4 regions of the Bacillus sp. N6 genome follow, and region 2 is predicted to be linked to each of the others. Evidence: riboswitches for the same ligand, from Rfam matches in the RefSeq annotation. Region 2 holds a riboswitch; each other region holds the start of a gene.
What was found. A riboswitch is a leader RNA that binds a small molecule or an ion and turns the genes downstream of it on or off. The one in region 2 is predicted to bind lysine.

Region 1 (4,618 bases), 1.3 Mb from region 2:
AATTCGAAAACACTGTAGTGTTGCATCATAACTTTCAACAATTTTTGCTTCACCATACAAAAATTTTGGTAACGGCATTTTTCTTCCAAACATATAAAACCATTGTTTCTTTGAAGAAATATGCATTGCCCCTAACTCATCGATATGAAAATGCAGTGTAGAAACGAGTATATGTGGTTCGCCAAAATAATCTACAATTTCATTTTCGTTTCCATCCAATTGCATAACTGCGTTAAAATATCTTTTCTTATTATGAAAATAAAAAGTACGGTTCCACCTTACTAATTCTTGTCCATATTCATCTCGCTCAGCTATGTTTTGTATCGTAAATGGAATTTCCTCTCCTCGTTCCGAGAAAAACATTCGAAACTTCGATGCAATTTTTAATATAAATTTCACGAAAAAAGAGCCACCGTAAATTTCATCCATCTTTCCTTCACCTGTAAAACTATTCTCTTCTGTAATCGCATAACGCTTCTGCAATTCAGGATGAAGATTTTTATAGGTATCCCCTAATAATCGTTCATATATATTAGCCATACACTTATCCCTTTCTCGCCCTATTGCAATTTTTCGCTCTTGGTAAATCGAAACTATTTATATAACCGACAATTGATAACCCCATTAGAAGAACATTTAATGTAATCGGATTAAACGGCCCTGTAAAGCTTGCAATATTCGTAAATCCTGCCGCTAATGTTAAAACTAGTAATACAATAATATGCAGTATAAATAATTTTCGTTTTGTTATTGGCAACAGCCATACAACACCGAAAATTATTTCTAACACCCCAATTATTTTAAGTATATATACACTATTTTCATTTGAACCGATTAATACAGAAAGCATCTTTACTTCTTCTAAATGAGTAAAAAGTAGTTTTGGCACTATCCCTTGATATATCCATACAAAAGCAAATAAAAAACATACGAGCCAATACGTCATTGTTCTTCTAATTAGTAACCTAGGATGAAGCCCCTTTTCTAACCATAATTTTAAGGCATCAAAACTCCAAGCAGTCGCCCAACCTAATAACGGACGAAAAATATAGGAATCTATCACATTTCCTATACGACCAAATCTTGTATCATAATCATATTGTGTCTCAAAATGGATGTATTCTTTATTCGGCGTATACTTCCAATAACCACGTCCTATTTGAATAAGAGATAATGTATTATCCGTCCAAAATTTTAAAGAAGAAATTCTTTCACCAGTTTCTTTTCTTATTTCACCTATTGATTCCCCTTCTCCAGCTATTTCAAGCCCAAATCCAATCTTTGTTTTATACAAAAACTTCTGTGGTTCTCCTTCTTTTTTCTCTAAATACGAAATTTCAGTAAAGCGAGCATCCCACTCCGTATGTATATCTGGTTCTTGCGTATATTCCCATAATTTTCCCATCGTCGTGTTCATTTTTGTCGCAACATAAATAGGCTGTTTCCTTTTCATTCTCCCACCTCCTATGCACTATAAGTTTAATGTACATGCAATGAATTTATTTTGCTACATTTTTCACAAACTTCCTCAGAAAAAAGAAAGAATTTTTAAAATATATATAAAACACTTGATTCCCCGAAAAATTTAAATTATTATAAAACAAATGTTACCAACAACTTCATAAATCAAACACTCTCGCCTAAAACGTGAGATAGAGGTTGCGATACTTATGAGTATTCTAATGGAGACACAGAGATGTCTATGAACTTAGATGAAAGGAAGTATTGCCGAAATTGATAAGTTTCTCTGCATTTATCAATTGGGGCTGTTTTCGAATAGAAACAGAACTGTCATATGTACAGACGTGTACGTATGAAGAGCTATCTACAAAAAAGAGATATCATTTTTTATGATATTCCTTTTTTGGCGGTTTTTTTATTAGCTCCGTTTTCTGTTTCCCTTTTCCTGTAACAGCACCATCCTCACTTATTTGAGATGGTGTTTTTTGTTTGTCTTTATGGTAACTACAGGAGTATTGGGATTTATATATTTCCTAATCTATTCTTAAAAATAGACGAAAGAAGGAATTTGTAATGGAAACAATTGTTCAAAAATTTGGTGGCACTTCTGTCGGAAGCGTCGAGCGCATTCAACATGTAGCAAATTTAATTATTGAAGAATATGAACGAGGTCATAGCGTTGTCTCTGTCGTTTCAGCAATGGGAAAAAGCACGGATGAACTTGTCGCACTCGCTAACGCAATTACAGAAAATCCAAGTAAACGCGAAATGAATATGCTTCTATCGACAGGAGAGCAAGTAACTATTTCATTATTAACGATGGCACTACAAGTAAAAGGGTATAACGCGATTTCATTAACAGGATGGCAAGCTGGTATTACGACAGAATCTGTACATAGTAGTGCACGGATTACTGAAATTAATACAGATCGAATTCAGTCTTATCTTACTAAAGGCACGATTGTTATTGTAGCTGGTTTCCAAGGAGTCAGTGAAGATTTTGAAATTACAACGCTTGGACGAGGCGGTTCTGATACAACTGCTGTCGCATTAGCTGCTGCACTAAACGCAAAAAAATGTGATATTTACACAGATGTGACCGGCGTATATACGACGGATCCACGAGTTGTAAAAGATGCTTATAAATTAGATGAAATTTCTTATGACGAAATGTTAGAACTTGCAAACCTCGGTGCTGGTGTATTACACCCGCGTGCTGTTGAGTTTGCTAAAAATCATAATGTCATTTTAGAAGTTCGCTCAAGTATGGAACAAGAAAACGGAACAATTGTAAAAGGAGAATGTAACATGGAACAACAATCAATCGTTAAAGGTATTGCATTTGAGGATAACATTACACGTGTCACAATTAAAGGACTAGAACAAGGCTCGCTTTCAACAGTTTTCTCTACATTAGCAGCGGCACATATTAATGTAGATATCATCATTCAAAGTATTACAAATGAAGGAACTGTACATCTCTCTTTCTCCATTCACTCGAATGATTTAAGAGAAACTTTAAAAGTTTTGGAACAAAATCAAGAAACTCTTCACTACGAATCTGTAGAACATGAAAATCACTTAGCAAAAGTATCAATCGTAGGATCTGGCATGGTATCTAACCCTGGTGTCGCTGCAAATATGTTTACTACTTTAAAAGAAGAAGATATTCATATTAAAATGGTAAGTACATCAGAAATTAAAGTGTCTGTCGTTATTGACCGCCTTCATTTAGTAACAGGTGTTGAGGCACTGCATCAATCATTTATGGCGAAAATTGAGCCTTTAGTGCAAATGAGCTAATTTGATATGCTCAGTAACACTTATAAAAAAATCATATTAATCTACTTCCTTCCTATTAAATAAAGGCTGTTCGTTAACAAGATGCTATATGACATATAAAAAAACACCTTGTCAATTTTTCCTATACTGTGACAAGGTGCTTTTGACTGAAAGGAATTTGTGACTACTTAGTAGTATAATTATGAGGATGATTAAATAATGAACTTTTATACATAAGGAGATAAGACTATGGCAAAAAACAAATTACTACGAATGGACAATGTCAGCATCGTTGTAGAATCTCTTGATAACGCAATCTCTTTCTTCGAGGAAATTGGCTTGAACCTCGAAGGGCGAGCCAATGTCGAAGGTGAATGGGCTGGTCGCGTAACTGGACTCGGCTCTCAGTGCGTAGAGATTGCTATGATGGTCACTCCAGATGGCCACAACCGAATTGAACTTTCGCGATTTCTCACCCCTCCTACTATAGCAGATCACCGAAATGCTCCTGTAAACGCCCTCGGTTATCTACGCGTCATGTTCACCGTTCAAGATATTGACGAAATGGTATCCAGACTCACTAAGCATGGTGCAGAGCTCGTTGGTGAAGTAGTTCAGTACGAGAACTCGTATCGTCTCTGCTACATTCGTGGAGTGGAAGGAATTTTAATCGGTTTAGCGGAAGAACTCGGTAATAAATAAGCAAGTGAAGTTTTGTAAAAAGGCACTATCATTGAATAAAACGTAGACTCTTAAGCGATTTTATTATTATATTTTCAACCCCGTCCTAAATTTAGAACGGGGTTATGCTTGTTTGAGCTTTTAAAATTAAATAACTTTATTATCATTTTACATATAGATTTCAAGGATCTACCCAAATAGCTTTCATATTACAAATATCCTAAAGTCATTATAATACAATAAAAATATTCGTTATACCCTTTCCTAGGAAATATAACTAACTCTTCTCACTTTTTATCACATATATCTTTTCGCTCTTTCTCTTGAAAAAACGATTTATATTCATTCAAAATAACTTTCTTCACATTCGAATAAAAAACCATCATGAATAGTGCAACTCCTAATACAAATACTTGTATTCCTTCATAATCAATGCATGCACTCATAATTAGCAATCCAAACCCAATATAAAAACCAAAATCATTCTCTTTCTCAAAATCCTCATCTTCTTCATCAATATGTATTTTTTCTTTAATATTCTGTTTCCCTTTTATTAACTCATCAAGCGTAACATTGTACATTTCGCTTAGTAAAATTAGATTATCAATATCAGGATAACTTTTATCATTTTCCCATTTGTACACTGCTTGCCTCGTCACACCAATCTTTTTAGCAACATCCTCTTGCGAAAACC
Region 2 (4,618 bases):
CGTAACCCATGCTTTATAATCCAAGAGTTAATAGGATGCTGTTTATCACGTAATTGCTGTAACCACTGAAAAACGAGTTCTTTATCTTCTTTCGTAATATCGTTAATATGATTGGCTACAGATTTTTGAACATATTTAGAAGGGTCATTCATTAATGGTTCAAGAAGTTGTAAATTGTACTTAAAATCACCTTTTAGAGCTCCTATTTTTTTAGCCCAAGGAAGCCTTGGTCTTGTACCTTCAGAAACTAATCTCCTAATGTGGCTGTTTTCGTCATGAATCCACTGTTGTAATATGTTTAGTGTATCTTCATGGTATGTTTCAAGAAAGGGCCGAATGGCATATTCAGCAGTATTCCTTTTCGTTATTTCATACATTGCATTAAACGAGATTTTAAAATCGTTAAGCCCATATTTTTCAACGTATTTTGCAATAGGCATGTACATATATCCATTTGTAAATGTGCCTACTTCTGTTGTATTTTCTGGTCCTAATGTTTTCAGTAATATATGTATTGCGGCATTAAAATCTTTTTGTAAAGCATTGTGTAATTCATCTGCAATTACTTCAATACGCTGTTTTAACTCTAAATTTTCAACTTTACAAGCTACAGAATCTACAAAGATGCTTTTAGAGAAACAAGGATCGTGTTTACAAATAGAATCAGCTATTTTTTCTGCTAATTCTTCATTAAATAAAAATTTTAACGGAACATATTTACCCATTTTTTCACCTCGGTGGTCAAATGAAAACAATTTTTATTTTTTAATCGACAATCCATAAACCAAAGTCTCACTCGGAGTCGTAACACTAAAACCTGTCGTCTTATAATCAAGTTTCACCGTATCACCAGTGTAGTCTTTCGTGAATGAATCCATTTGTACGATAAGCTCTGCATCTTCATATACAACATCATCTGCGTTATATGTATCCCAAATTAAATCGACATCAACGAAAATACTACAAGAGTTCGTCATTGTTCCTCTAATGCGAACGATTTTTTTATCTTCACGTTCTAATCTATGTATAGCTGCTTTCGCTTCATCAGTAATGCGAATGTTCATTATATCCCAACCTTTATTTATATTTCCTTTATTATTGCAAAAACAGGAGCAATAGGGAAGTAAAGAGGTTTGCAACAAAAAACGAGCAAACAAATTTGTTTGCTCGTTTCACTTTATTTTAGTTCACATTTATCAAGTGGAATCACTTTTGTTTTTTTCGTAAATTTATAACCTAACCATAGTACTAAGAAGAGTGGTAAACCGATGTAAGAAACGAGTACACCGTTCCAATCAATTGCTTCACCCATAAATGCGCCGTAGTTTTGTCCTAAAATTACGATGATACAAAGTGTAAATGCGAAGATTGGACCGAATGGGAACCATTTTGCTCTATATGGTAAGTCATTTAAATCTTTTCCTTGTGCGATATATGCTTTACGGAAACGGTAATGACTAATTGCAATTCCAACCCATGCGATAAAACCAGACATTCCGGATGCGTTTAATAACCAAATGTATACAACACCATCACCGAATAAAGAAGCAATGAAAGCAATACTACCAACAATTGACGTTACGATTAACGCGTTAACAGGTACACCGCGGCTATCTAATTTACCAAGAAACTTTGGTGCTTTTCCTTGGCGTGCTAAATCCCAAAGCATACGAGTTGATGCATACATACCAGAGTTACCAGCAGATAGTACAGCAGTTAAAATAACAGCGTTCATAACAGAAGCAGCAAAGGCAACGCCCGCTTTTTCAAAAATAAGTGTAAACGGACTTACTGTAACATCACTTGCAGCAAGGCTTTCAGTTGTATAAGGAATTAATAAACCGATAACGAGAATCGCAAGGATATAGAATAAAAGAATACGCCAAAAGATTGAACGAATTGCTTTTGGGATATTACGTTCTGGATCAGACGTTTCACCAGCAGCTACTCCTAATAGTTCAGTACCTTGGAATGAGAAACCAGCTGCCATAAACACACCGATAATTGCCATGATACCGCCGTTAAATGGTGCATCTGCAACAGTGAAGTTTTTAAATCCAACCGTTTCACCGCCCATAATTCCAAAAATCATCATGAAACCAACAATTAAAAAGATAATAATCGTAACTACTTTAATAAGTGCGAACCAATATTCAGATTCACCAAACCCTTTAACAGATAAATAGTTTAAAAGGAAAATAATAGCTAAACATAATCCGCTCCAAATAAGAGAAGGGGTATCTGGGAACCAAAATTTCATAATTAATGTTACGGCTGCAAGTTCAGCAGCAATCGTAATTGCCCAGTTATACCAATAGTTCCATCCAAGTGCAAAGCCAAGTGATGGATCAACAAATTTTGTTGCATACGTGCTAAAAGATCCAGTAACAGGCATGTAAGCTGCAAGTTCAGCTAAGCTTGTCATTAAAAAATAAACCATAATTCCAATTGCGGCGTATGCAATTAATGCGCCACCAGGTCCAGCTGTATGGATGACACCACCGCTGGCAAGAAATAGTCCGGTACCAATTGTACCACCGAGAGAAATCATCGTAAGGTGACGAGATTTTAATCCGCGTTTTAATTCACCTTGTCCTTGTGTAGTTTGCGTTTTAGAGGTAGATTGATTTGTTGCGCTATTCATGTTCAACACTCCTTTTCTTGTAGGTTAGGAAGGAGCGGGGGAGAAAAATACAAAAAACCGCCAAAGGAATTTGGCGGAACGTTTCACAAATAACCACCCCATCATACCCTTCCGTTAAGATAGCACCCCACGTTTACACGGTAATTTTGTAAACGTGACAGTTCTGTTCCTTTCGGAGACAGCCCCAGCTCATATTTCCAGAGAAGAAATATAAACTTCGGCAACTTTTCCTTTCAAACGGAGTCAGCTGACATTCTCTGTGTCTCGTCCGTTTTACTATTAAAAGTCGCAACCTCTACCTCATCGGATTGATGAGGATTTATATATTGCTAAGATTTTTAATATATGGCAATTGTAATGACTTTCTGAATATATTGCAAGATATTTTGTTAGGAAAAGTCAAAAAATATCGGTTATTGTATAGGAAACGCTTGCAAAACTCCACCCGAACCTACTATTATGTAGCAATAAGCAAAGAAAAAATTGTTATACAAATGTTTCGCAAAAAATATTGAAAAACCCTCTAAATTAAAAGAAAATTCAGAAAAATATAATTCGACATTCATAATAAAGCCATATTATTTGTTATAATTAGAGTAACGTTTAAGCAAAAAGGGGAAATCAAAATGAAATTAGAAACAGAAAGGCTCTATATAGTGCCGTGTACAGAAGAGAGGATTCAAGTCGCTAACGAGCAAGGATACAATAGCGGCCCGCATATTGTAGGGCATGTAAAGAATGTAAAACAAGATGTGGCTTTATTACCATGGGGGGCGTGGTATGTTCTTCGGAAAGAAGATGATAGCGTTTTAGGTGATATTGGGTTTAAAGGGAAACCAAACGAGAATCAAACAGTGGAAATTGGCTATGGATTTATTGAGAAATATTGGAATATGGGCTATGCAACAGAAGCTGTAAGAGAACTAATCGATTGGGCTTTCAAAACAGGAGAGGTAGAAACAATAATTGCAGAGACACTTCTAGATAATTATAGTTCGATTCGTGTTTTAGAAAAGTTACATATGAAGAGAGTAAATGCTACAGAAACGATGATTAATTGGAAAATAGAAAAATAAAAAATACCGCTCTAAATTGGGCGGTATTTTTTATAGTTATGGTAGCATTTGCTTCTGATCATTTGGATACTCAGCGGTTGATGCGTTAGGACGATTGGAATGATTTCGAACAGCGATGAAAATAGAAATAATAACGACAAGACCAACTGCAACGTAAGAAATTGAAATAATAGTTGGATCCACTTTAAATGTAGTAAGCAGTGTACGTATATTCGTAAAGATAATAAGACCGCCAACTAATACCCCAAGTAAATGTGCTGGAACGATACGAACTAACCATGCAGCAATTGGAGCTGCGACAATACCGCCAAGCATTAACGCAAATACCCAAACCCAGCTTACTTGTTCCCAGCCAAGTGAGATGAAGAAGCCAATTGTTGCAGCGAGTGAAACAGGAAATTCACTCGTATCTACAGATCCAATAACTTTTCTAGCTTCATTTCCTCTTGCTAGAAGAACAGGCGTCGTAATCGGCCCCCAACCACCGCCACCAGTTGAATCAACGAATCCAGCGAATAAACCAAGCGGCACAAGTTGTTTTGCAGACATACGCTTATTTGAAGTGACAATTTGTTTTTGAATGATGAATCGTAATAAAATATAAACCCCTAAAGTAAATAAAAATACGGAAATGTACGGTTTGATTACATCGCCAGGCAAATTACTTAAAAAACATGCCCCAACAAATGCGCCGATTGCCCCAGGTAATGTAAGCCTGGAAACTGTATATTTATCAACGTTTCCAAATTTGATATGAGATGCGCCAGAAGCTGCAGTTGTAACCACTTCAGCTAAATGAACGGACGCGGAAGCTACAGCCGGTGCAATACCAAACATTAATAATAGTGAAGTAGACGTTACCCCATACGCCATTCCAAGTGCTCCATCGATCAATTGA
Region 3 (4,618 bases), 1.6 Mb from region 2:
AATACCATACCTTCCACCCCAAAGCTACATGCGTAGACGATTTCATCTTTATACTCTTCATAAGCCCAATTTAATACTGATAACGCGCCTTTTGTTTCATCTTCTTCCGAAAACGAAACAACATTTTCTTCCCACGTTTCATACGTCAACATGTTTTTTCCCCCTGTAAAAGCAAAAAGACGGTTTTAACCTAATGAAAATAGGTTAAAACCGCCTCTAGTTTTTCTAGTCAGCGCTTTTCACTTTAAACGTACTTTTTCACTTTTCTCTAACTGAATTACTTTTCCATCTTGCACAACAATTGTAATTGAGCCATATTTCATATCAGCAAGCATCGCTTCAATCTTCTCGGATACTTCATCAAAATGTTCCCGTACACCCACGCGAACAGCCCCCCTTTTTATTCATAAAAAAAATCTTTCCCATTTCGAAAAGACTGTTCGGTAATATATTTTACCTTATCTTTCAAAATGGATTCCATTTTGCTGGATTTAGCACCTTGCTTTCTATAAGCAGGTTGCCGAGCTTCTTCGGGCCAGTTCCCTCCGCTTCTCTTGATAAGCTTTGTATTTGTATTTTATCACAATTCTGATTTTTTTCAATCCTAGTTTTCCGATATATTTTAATTATTTTATTTTACAAAAAAGGAATTGCCCATCCGAACAACTCCTTTTTCTATTTAAACAAGCTCTTTAATACGTATGCGATCGTTCCCAATAATATTTTCATATGTTTCGCGTTCCACAACTACTTGCGATGTTCCGCCTTTTGCAAAGACAACGGCTGGTCTTCGAATCCGATTGTAATTATTCGCCATCGAGTACCCGTAGGCTCCTGTACAGGAAACTGCTAGTAAATCAGCAGAAGCGACTTTCGGTAAATGAATATCCCAAATCAACATATCTCCGCTCTCACAACATTTCCCCGCAATCGAAACGAGTTCCTCATTCTCATCATTCCCTCGATTCGCTAACATTGCTTCATAACGCGCACTATATAAAGCAGGTCTTAAATTATCTGTCATTCCACCATCGACTGATACATATTTCCGAATACCAGGAATATCTTTCACAGATCCAACTGTATAAATTGTTGTCCCAGCATCACCTACAATGCTACGGCCTGGTTCAATCCATATTTCTGGCAATGGATATTCACATACAGTAAATTGTTCTCTCACTGCACTTGTTACAGCTCGCACATATGTCTCAAGAGTTAACGGTGTATCCGACTCTGTGTAGCGTATTCCAAATCCCCCGCCTACATTTAACACTTTTACTACATAGTTTGTTTGCTCTCTCACTTCTTCTAAAAATTGGCGAAGAACTTCAATCGCTCGAACAAAGCCAGCTGTTTCAAATATTTGCGATCCGATATGTGAATGAATCCCTAGCACATTATAATTGGATTTTTGTAAAGCAAATCCAATTGCCTGCATCGCTTGACCGTTTGAAACGCCAAATCCAAATTTCGAATCATCTTGGCCTGTTGTAATATATTCATGTGTGTGCGCCTCTACTCCAGGCGTTACACGAATTAATATGTTCACAAACTTTCCATGTTGCATCGCTAAATCGTGTAAAACTTCTAATTCAAAGAAATTATCTACGACAAAACAACCGATATTCGCCTGAAGAGCCATCACTATCTCTTCTTCTGTTTTATTATTTCCATGAAAATGAATACGTGATGCTGGAAATCCTGCTTGGAGCGCAGTATATAATTCTCCTCCAGAAACAACGTCTAATGACATATTCTCTTCACGAGCTACTCGGCACATCTCCATGCACAAGAACGCCTTGCTTGCATATGCTACTTGATAAGAGAAACCACTTTCTTTAAAAGCACGATGAAATGCTCGGCATTTTCCTCGAATAGACTCTTCATCGTATACATAAAGTGGTGTTCCGTATTGCTTTGCTAGCTGCGTCGTATCGCACCCTCCAATTTCTAAGTGTCCTTGCCCATTAATTCGGCTTGTGCCGTGTAAATACATTTAAATTCCTCCCTTATTTCCTCTAAAACTCATAACCCCAATCTTCTATTCATTGCAGCACGCTTTTAGATAGACAAAAAACGCGCGGAACAATGTTCACACGCGTTTCTTATTAGGAAAAATATATATTGAAAAAATAAACGAGTTGTTATCTCCTCAAAATAAGAAACCGCATCAACATCTCCAAATAGCTCTCCATAAAATAAATCTTATGACAGTACTACATTTATTCAATGTAGTCCCAATATATGAATAAGATGGTTATTCTTATATTTCGGCAATAGTCCCTTTCAGCCTATGATCACAGATTCCATGAAATCTCCCATAGCTTACTCTTTCCTATCGCGGCCTCTACCTTTGAGAGTAGATGAGGTAAGTCTATTTAATTTTCAAACATCTAATTGTTGCTATTAACAATACCAAAGGACCATTTTATTTGTCAAACAATTTTTTATATTGTTTTTTTACAGTTTAATTTTGTATCATTTGGTAAGCGCTTTACTGAAATCTTTTTCACTTCCCATTCGCCTTCTTCGTTATTAAATGTAATCGTTACCTTCTCAAATGGGGGAGCAATTTTCCCAGCAACACGTTCATACTTTGTCACTTCAATACTTGCTTGAAATAAATATGTACCGCTATACACTTTTTTTAAACTAATAATTTTAGGACATTGATACGGTTTCAAACTTCCATATTGTTTTTCAATTGCTTTATTTATTTTTGGAAATAAAACAGAATAAAGTGCATCTTCCATAAGAGGTGCATCATATTGAGCTATTGACACACTCGGTGAGGTAAAAAGTATAACACTACTACATGCTATAAAATATAATAATTTTCGCATTATAACCTCCGTATTATCACGCGATTCTTTCTGCGTACGATAATTATCATACATAGAAATTCTGTTTTATTGTCTCCCACCACTCTTTTTCTACTCGATTATTATAAAAAAGCCCACAACTCTCTTTTATTTTCGTATAATGATACTCATAGTATAATAATCATAATAACAAAGGACTGTTCGTATATATAAAATGAGTCGTTAAGCAAACTGACTCACAAGAACTGTCATGCTTTTTAGGAGAGGAGTATATTATGCTACAACATCTGTTTCCAAAACTGCGATTTGCACTCGTTGCAGTCGTTTTACTATGGATTAAAACATATATTGTGTACAAGCTAGCATTTGATATTAAAATTGATAATTTCTTTGAAGAATTCATGCTTTTTATTAATCCACTAGCTGCGTTACTTTTATTTTTCGGCTTAGCTTTACTTGCATCTAAGCACCGAAACCGAATTATAATTGGAATCAGTTTTATACTGTCATTTATTTTATTTGGAAACGCAATGTTTTATGGATTCTATAACGATTTCGTTACTTTCCCGGTTTTATTCCAAACAAACAATATGGCTGATTTAGGGACAAGTATAAAAGAACTCTTTACGTACAAAACATTACTTTTATTTGCAGATGCAATTATTTTAATGTTTATTTCGCGTAAATTCCCATCATTTGGCGACAAAACACCACTTTCCCGCTCAGAGAAGCGAACTTTCTTTAGCGGTGTAACAGCTTTATTAGCACTACAAATTGTTGTATCAGTTATTTATAAACCACAAATGTTCTCGCGCTCATTTGACCGTCAAACTGTCGTAAAGAATTTAGGTTTATACACATATCATCTATTTGATATTACACTTCAATCCAAGTCTTCAGCTGAGCGTGTATTTGCAAGTGGGGATGGATTTTCTGAAATCAAAAACTATACAGACTCAAAAGACAAACAAGTTGATAAAAACTTATTTGGAGCTGCAAAAGGTAAAAATGTAATTTTAATTTCAATGGAATCTACACAAAGCTTTGTTATTAATAAAAAAATAAATGGAAAAGAAATTACCCCATTTTTAAATGAATTTATTAAGGATAGTTTCTATTTCGATAACTTCTATCATCAAACTGGACAAGGCAAAACTTCTGATGCTGAATTTATCGTTGAAAACTCACTTTATCCGCTAGATCGTGGTTCTGTATTCTTTACTCATGCAACAAACGAATACACAGCGACACCAGAACAATTAAAGAAATACGGATATTCTTCTGCCGTCTTCCATTCAAATGATAAAACGTTTTGGAATCGGGATGTAATGTATCCTGCGCTTGGATATGATCGTTACTTTAATTTAAATGATTACGCAGGAACGGAACAAATGTCTGTCGGTTGGGGATTAAAAGATAAACAGTTCTTTGAACAATCTATTCCAAAGTTAAAATCTTTACCGCAACCGTTCTATACAAAATTTATTACATTAACAAATCATTTTCCGTTTCTTCTAAATCCGGAAGACCAATATGTTGATGAATTCAACTCAGAAAGTGGTGTTGTAAACCGCTACTTCCCAACTGTTCGTTACACAGATGAAGCTCTTAAATTATTTATTAAACAATTAAAAGAAGAAGGACTGTATGATAATTCCGTTATTGTCATTTATGGTGATCATTATGGTATTTCCGAAAACCATAATGCAGCTATGGCACAGTTCCTAGGAAAAGATACTATTACACCATTCGATTCTATGCAATTACAACGAGTTCCTCTTATTATTCATGTGCCT
Region 4 (4,618 bases), 2.1 Mb from region 2:
ACTCTTCCTACAACCGTACCCTTAAATGAAGGATCTGCAACAAGCACCTCTACGTCTTCTTTAAGAGAAATCTCTCCATGAATCTGCGCTTCAATATAATGATTAAGATTACGGGCTGGCTCTTTGCTTACTAAATCTATAAACGGCCTTTTCAGATTAGCCAATAAATGATTAATTATTATTGTTGGAGTCAAATTTCCTTCACCAATTGCAAAATCTCTTACGAATGCCTCTTCCAAAAGAGCAGCTAAAATCATATCAAACTCCTCATAAGTCCCCTTTTCTTTCGGATCTTGATGTGAATCTAAATATGTATATGTAGAGCGCGAAGAAACTTTTGGAGATAAGAGAAAATAACAGGATCCAAAACGCGGAGCCGGCCCATCTGGATGTAACATCAAATTTAGCGCTCCGTATTTTGGACGTTGATCATTCGTTACGCCTTCTAATTGATATGCCCCTCCAAATATTCTCTTTTCCCAAAGGTCACGTTCACCACCAGGGTAAGCAGATACGCTTCCATTAGATAGCAACGTTTCAAATTGACTTTTATATACTCCTTGTTCAAACAATGCTTCAGCAACACTTTTCATACTCGAATCTAGTCTGTCTGGATGAAAGTGTAAAGCGATCCTTGCATGAGATTTTAAATTAGCGACAGCTTCTTCAAATATTTCATCTGTAATATTACACATGTTAAGTATATGATTAATTGTTGCTTTAGCCCCACGTTTTTCGTTCTCTGCATATTTTGAAATATACTCTAAAGCAAATAATTGAGATCTTGATAATTCCATAATCAAACCTCTCCTTTAATTAAAATGACCTTAATCATTTCAATTAAAAGCTTATTCTTTCCTTCTTATGAAACGAACCTGATTTATTTAAAAAAGTAATTTACTAAATCTTAATTATGCATACACGCATTTTTCATAGGCAAATGTACACATTCTACAGAAATTTGATATCCTAGCCATCGCTCAGCAATATGTTCAAATGATAAAACAGATCCCGTTGTAAAAAAGCGATGCTTCGGATTCAGATTGTCAGACAAAATTCCTTTGTGCTGTAAAATCGTACTTAACTCTATCGCTGTTTCTTCTGCAGAACTAATAATCGTTACAGCCTCTCCTAGTTCCTTTTTAATATAGGACTCTAAAAGTGGATAATGCGTACATCCAAGAATTAACGTATCTATATCTTCTTTCGTTAATGGAAGTAAAGCTTGTTTCACTTGCTGCGTGACATATGCTATATCTTCTAATCGATTTTCTACAACTGTAGCTAAAGTCGGACACGCATGACTATGCACTTCCAAATATGTATCAAGCTCATGTAATGCTTTTTCATACATATTGGATTTTATCGTACCTACAGTTCCAATTATTCCGATTTTCTCTTTCTTTGTTACTTTAATTGCCGCTCTTGCTCCTGGATGTATAACGCCAATAACTGGAATGGAAAGTGCTTCTTGCAGCGCAGTCAATGCAGCAGCTGCAGCAGTATTACATGCTACGACTAGCGCTTTTAATGGAAACTGTTTGAGGAACTCAACCATTTCAAATACGAAAGATTGCACCTCCTCTACACTTCTTGGCCCATACGGGCAACGCTTATTATCACCAATATAATAAATGCTTTCTTTAGGCAATTGTCTTATAATTTCGCTCGCAACTGTTAATCCCCCAACTCCCGAATCTAACACACCTATTACTGAATGTTTATGACATACAGACATTTATTTCATCCCCTTTTCAATCATCTAGCGCCAATAACATGTATTATATTACGAAAATTCAAATATCACATAACAATCCCTCTTACTTTTAATCACAAACTCTTCTCTATAATCTGATTATTACTATATCCATTGACGTATAAAAATACATTTGTTACTCTTAAAGACGTTAATTTAATATTTAAATCCTCATTCGTATCTCGGTGAGGTAGAGGTTGCAATCATTAAGAGTATCATTTCAGGAGATGTAGTGGCATTGATGAAGGAATGAGAAAGGAATGGTTGCCGAAGTAAGTCGTGTCCACCATGCACGCTTGCTGGGTCTGCATTTAATAAGTGCAGAACTGTCACAAACGTTTCGTTTGTGGAGAGCTATCGAGAGGTATGTCGTGGGTTTCTTATAAGATAGAAAGCATGTAGCGGCAGATTACGTGCTTTTTTTGTTTTGTTTGGGACTTCTCTTCTCTACTAAGAAGACATACATATCTCCTCGCTTGACTTGGTTATACTAACTTTGGAGGTATTTTCTATGCAACAAAAAAAATGGGGCTTTTGGGTACTAACAGCTTTCGTTGTCGGTAACATGGTTGGCGCTGGTATTTTCATGGTGCCAAGTACGTTGGCACAAACAGCAAGCCCACTCGGTGTCACTTTAGCTTGGTTAACTACAGGGTTTGGTGTTTTAATGCTAGCTCTTGTTTTCGGTAATTTAGCAATTCGTCGTCCTGATTTAACGACAGGACCACAAAGTCATGCATATGCTTTATTCTCAACACCAAAAAAGAAAAAAATGGCTGGCTTCAGTATGGTATGGGGATATTGGGTTGCAAACTGGGCAAGTAACGTTGCCATCATTACATCATTTGCGGGATATTTATCACTCTTCTTCCCAATTATGAAAGATACGCGACTACTATTTTCAATCGGTTCTTTTAACATAGAAGTCGGAAAACTAATTACATTTACGATTTGTTCCATCTTACTTTGGGGAACTCATATTATATTAACAAATGGTGTAAGCGGAGCTGGAAAACTAAACTTCTTAGCAACAACAACAAAAGTAACTGGATTCCTTTTATTCATCGTCGTTACGTTATTTGCATTCGAAGCTTCTAAATTTGGACAATGGTACACACCGATGATTGATAAATCAGGTGCATCACACGGTCTTCTTTCACAAGTAAATTTAGCTGCTCTTACAACGCTTTGGGCGTTTATCGGAATTGAATCAGCCGTTCTTTTATCAAACCGTGCTGTTTCTCCAAAAACGGTAAAACGTGCAACAGTTGCGGGATTACTTATTACAGTTGCAATTTACTTAGGAATTACAATTTTAACAATGGGTGTACTTCACGTTGATAAATTACAAGCTTCTGAACGTCCATTAGCAGATGCATTAAACGCTGCAATGGGTCATGGCGGCGGGAAACTGATGGCATTACTTGCTCTTACTTCCCTGTTCGGTTCTATCTTAGGCTGGATTTTATTAAGCTCAGAAGTACCTTATCAAGCAGCAAAAGAAGGTTTCTTCCCTTCCTTCTTCACGAAAACAAATAAAAAAGGAAGTCCAATTTACTCATTACGATTAACAAACATTATGTCGCAAGTATTCCTATTCTCAACATTATCAGGAACCATTGCGGAAGCTTATACATTCGTTATTACCGTATCGACACTGGCCTACCTCATTCCATATCTCGTTTCACCAATCTTCCAGTTAAAACTAGTCGCAACTGGTGAAACATATAAAAATGAAATGCGGGCAAGAATTACAGATGGCATAGTCGCAGTTATCGCACTTTGCTACGCACTATGGGTTATTAAAACCGGCGCATCCGATATAAAAACGTTCCTTCTCGGAATTGGTTTATTCGTAATTGGATTTGCTTTCTATCCATTAATGAATCGTGATCAGAAAAAAAATAACGAAAAGAAAAACGGGCAAGTTGCATAACGCAATTTGCTCGTTTTTTCTTTTGTAAAACATATATAATAGAACAAAGAGGTGAAAAACATGTCAATCGAATCGCTATGGAGCAGTCGCTTCCAACAACATATTCAAAATATCATTACATACTTTGCACGTATGATTAACGGTTTACTATATAGCTTTATCTTTATTTCATGCGTTGGTGCATATTATTATGCTCAGTTTCTAAAAGCATCTCCTTCTAAAGGAATATCTTTAATAATTATAACGATTGTACTTACATTCATTATAACGAGATGCTCTATCCGTACATTTATTCAAAAACCTGATGCTGTCTATTTACTAGCACTAGAAGAGAAATTAACATCTTATTTCAAAAAATCTCTTCTATACAATTACATCATTCAGCTTTTCCCATTGTTATTTACGTTCCTTATTCTCGTTCCACTTGCTATGCAATCATTGCAATTAACTGTACCTTTTTTGTGTACAATCTTTATCGTATTAATGATTACGAAAGCTTGGAACATGTACATACATTGGATGTGGCGTGATAGTCACGACAAAAACATATGGCTGATCATCCGTATTACTTGTAATGCCTTAATCATTTACATGCTGTTTTATTCCGCAAATGTTCTCATATTAGGCGGATTACTCTTACTACTTGCTTTCCTACTTCTATATACGAAAAAACAGCCTACAAAACGAATACCGTGGGATTACATAATCGAGCAAGAAGAAAAAATGAACGTTCGTTTTTATCAATTCGCTAGCATCTTCACTGATGTTCCGCAACTGAACAAACAAGTAAATAAAAGAAAATGGCTTACAAATTGGATTGAACCTTTATTACATAAAAAAAGAGCAACTTTCTTCTATTTACATACATTAGCATTTTTACGCGGGAATGATTATTTCGGTATATATATTCGCTTAGGATTGATCGG

Region 1: another riboswitch for lysine. It lies ahead of ACUXVC_RS08910 (aspartate kinase); the one in region 2 lies ahead of ACUXVC_RS15335 (amino acid permease).
Region 3: another riboswitch for lysine. It lies ahead of lysA (diaminopimelate decarboxylase); the one in region 2 lies ahead of ACUXVC_RS15335 (amino acid permease).
Region 4: another riboswitch for lysine. It lies ahead of ACUXVC_RS04390 (amino acid permease); the one in region 2 lies ahead of ACUXVC_RS15335 (amino acid permease).

Annotation. Positions count from the first base shown of each region.
Region 1 covers NZ_CM127843.1:1,702,677-1,707,294, reverse strand. Annotated here, with positions in the region: gene ACUXVC_RS08920 (DUF4166 domain-containing protein) at 1-540, opposite strand, end outside; gene ACUXVC_RS08915 (DoxX-like family protein) at 545-1,453, opposite strand; lysine riboswitch at 1,646-1,832, shown strand; gene ACUXVC_RS08910 (aspartate kinase) at 2,035-3,264, shown strand; gene ACUXVC_RS08905 (VOC family protein) at 3,493-3,945, shown strand; gene ACUXVC_RS08900 (helix-turn-helix domain-containing protein) at 4,212-4,618, opposite strand, start outside.
Region 2 covers NZ_CM127843.1:2,973,954-2,978,571, reverse strand. Annotated here, with positions in the region: gene ACUXVC_RS15345 (DNA alkylation repair protein) at 1-725, opposite strand, end outside; gene ACUXVC_RS15340 (iron-sulfur cluster biosynthesis family protein) at 759-1,064, opposite strand; gene ACUXVC_RS15335 (amino acid permease) at 1,178-2,644, opposite strand; lysine riboswitch at 2,757-2,950, opposite strand; gene ACUXVC_RS15330 (GNAT family N-acetyltransferase) at 3,271-3,720, shown strand; gene ACUXVC_RS15325 (sulfite exporter TauE/SafE family protein) at 3,757-4,618, opposite strand, start outside.
Region 3 covers NZ_CM127843.1:1,378,310-1,382,927, reverse strand. Annotated here, with positions in the region: gene ACUXVC_RS07210 (phosphoadenylyl-sulfate reductase) at 1-152, opposite strand, end outside; gene ACUXVC_RS07205 (YezD family protein) at 240-383, opposite strand; SAM riboswitch class I at 456-564, opposite strand; gene lysA (diaminopimelate decarboxylase) at 680-1,996, opposite strand; lysine riboswitch at 2,177-2,358, opposite strand; gene ACUXVC_RS07195 (DUF3888 domain-containing protein) at 2,448-2,843, opposite strand; gene ACUXVC_RS07190 (LTA synthase family protein) at 3,098-4,618, shown strand, end outside.
Region 4 covers NZ_CM127843.1:846,017-850,634, reverse strand. Annotated here, with positions in the region: gene ACUXVC_RS04400 (DUF3626 domain-containing protein) at 1-797, opposite strand, end outside; gene racE (glutamate racemase) at 908-1,738, opposite strand; lysine riboswitch at 1,940-2,121, shown strand; gene ACUXVC_RS04390 (amino acid permease) at 2,268-3,692, shown strand; gene ACUXVC_RS04385 (ABC transporter permease) at 3,753-4,618, shown strand, end outside.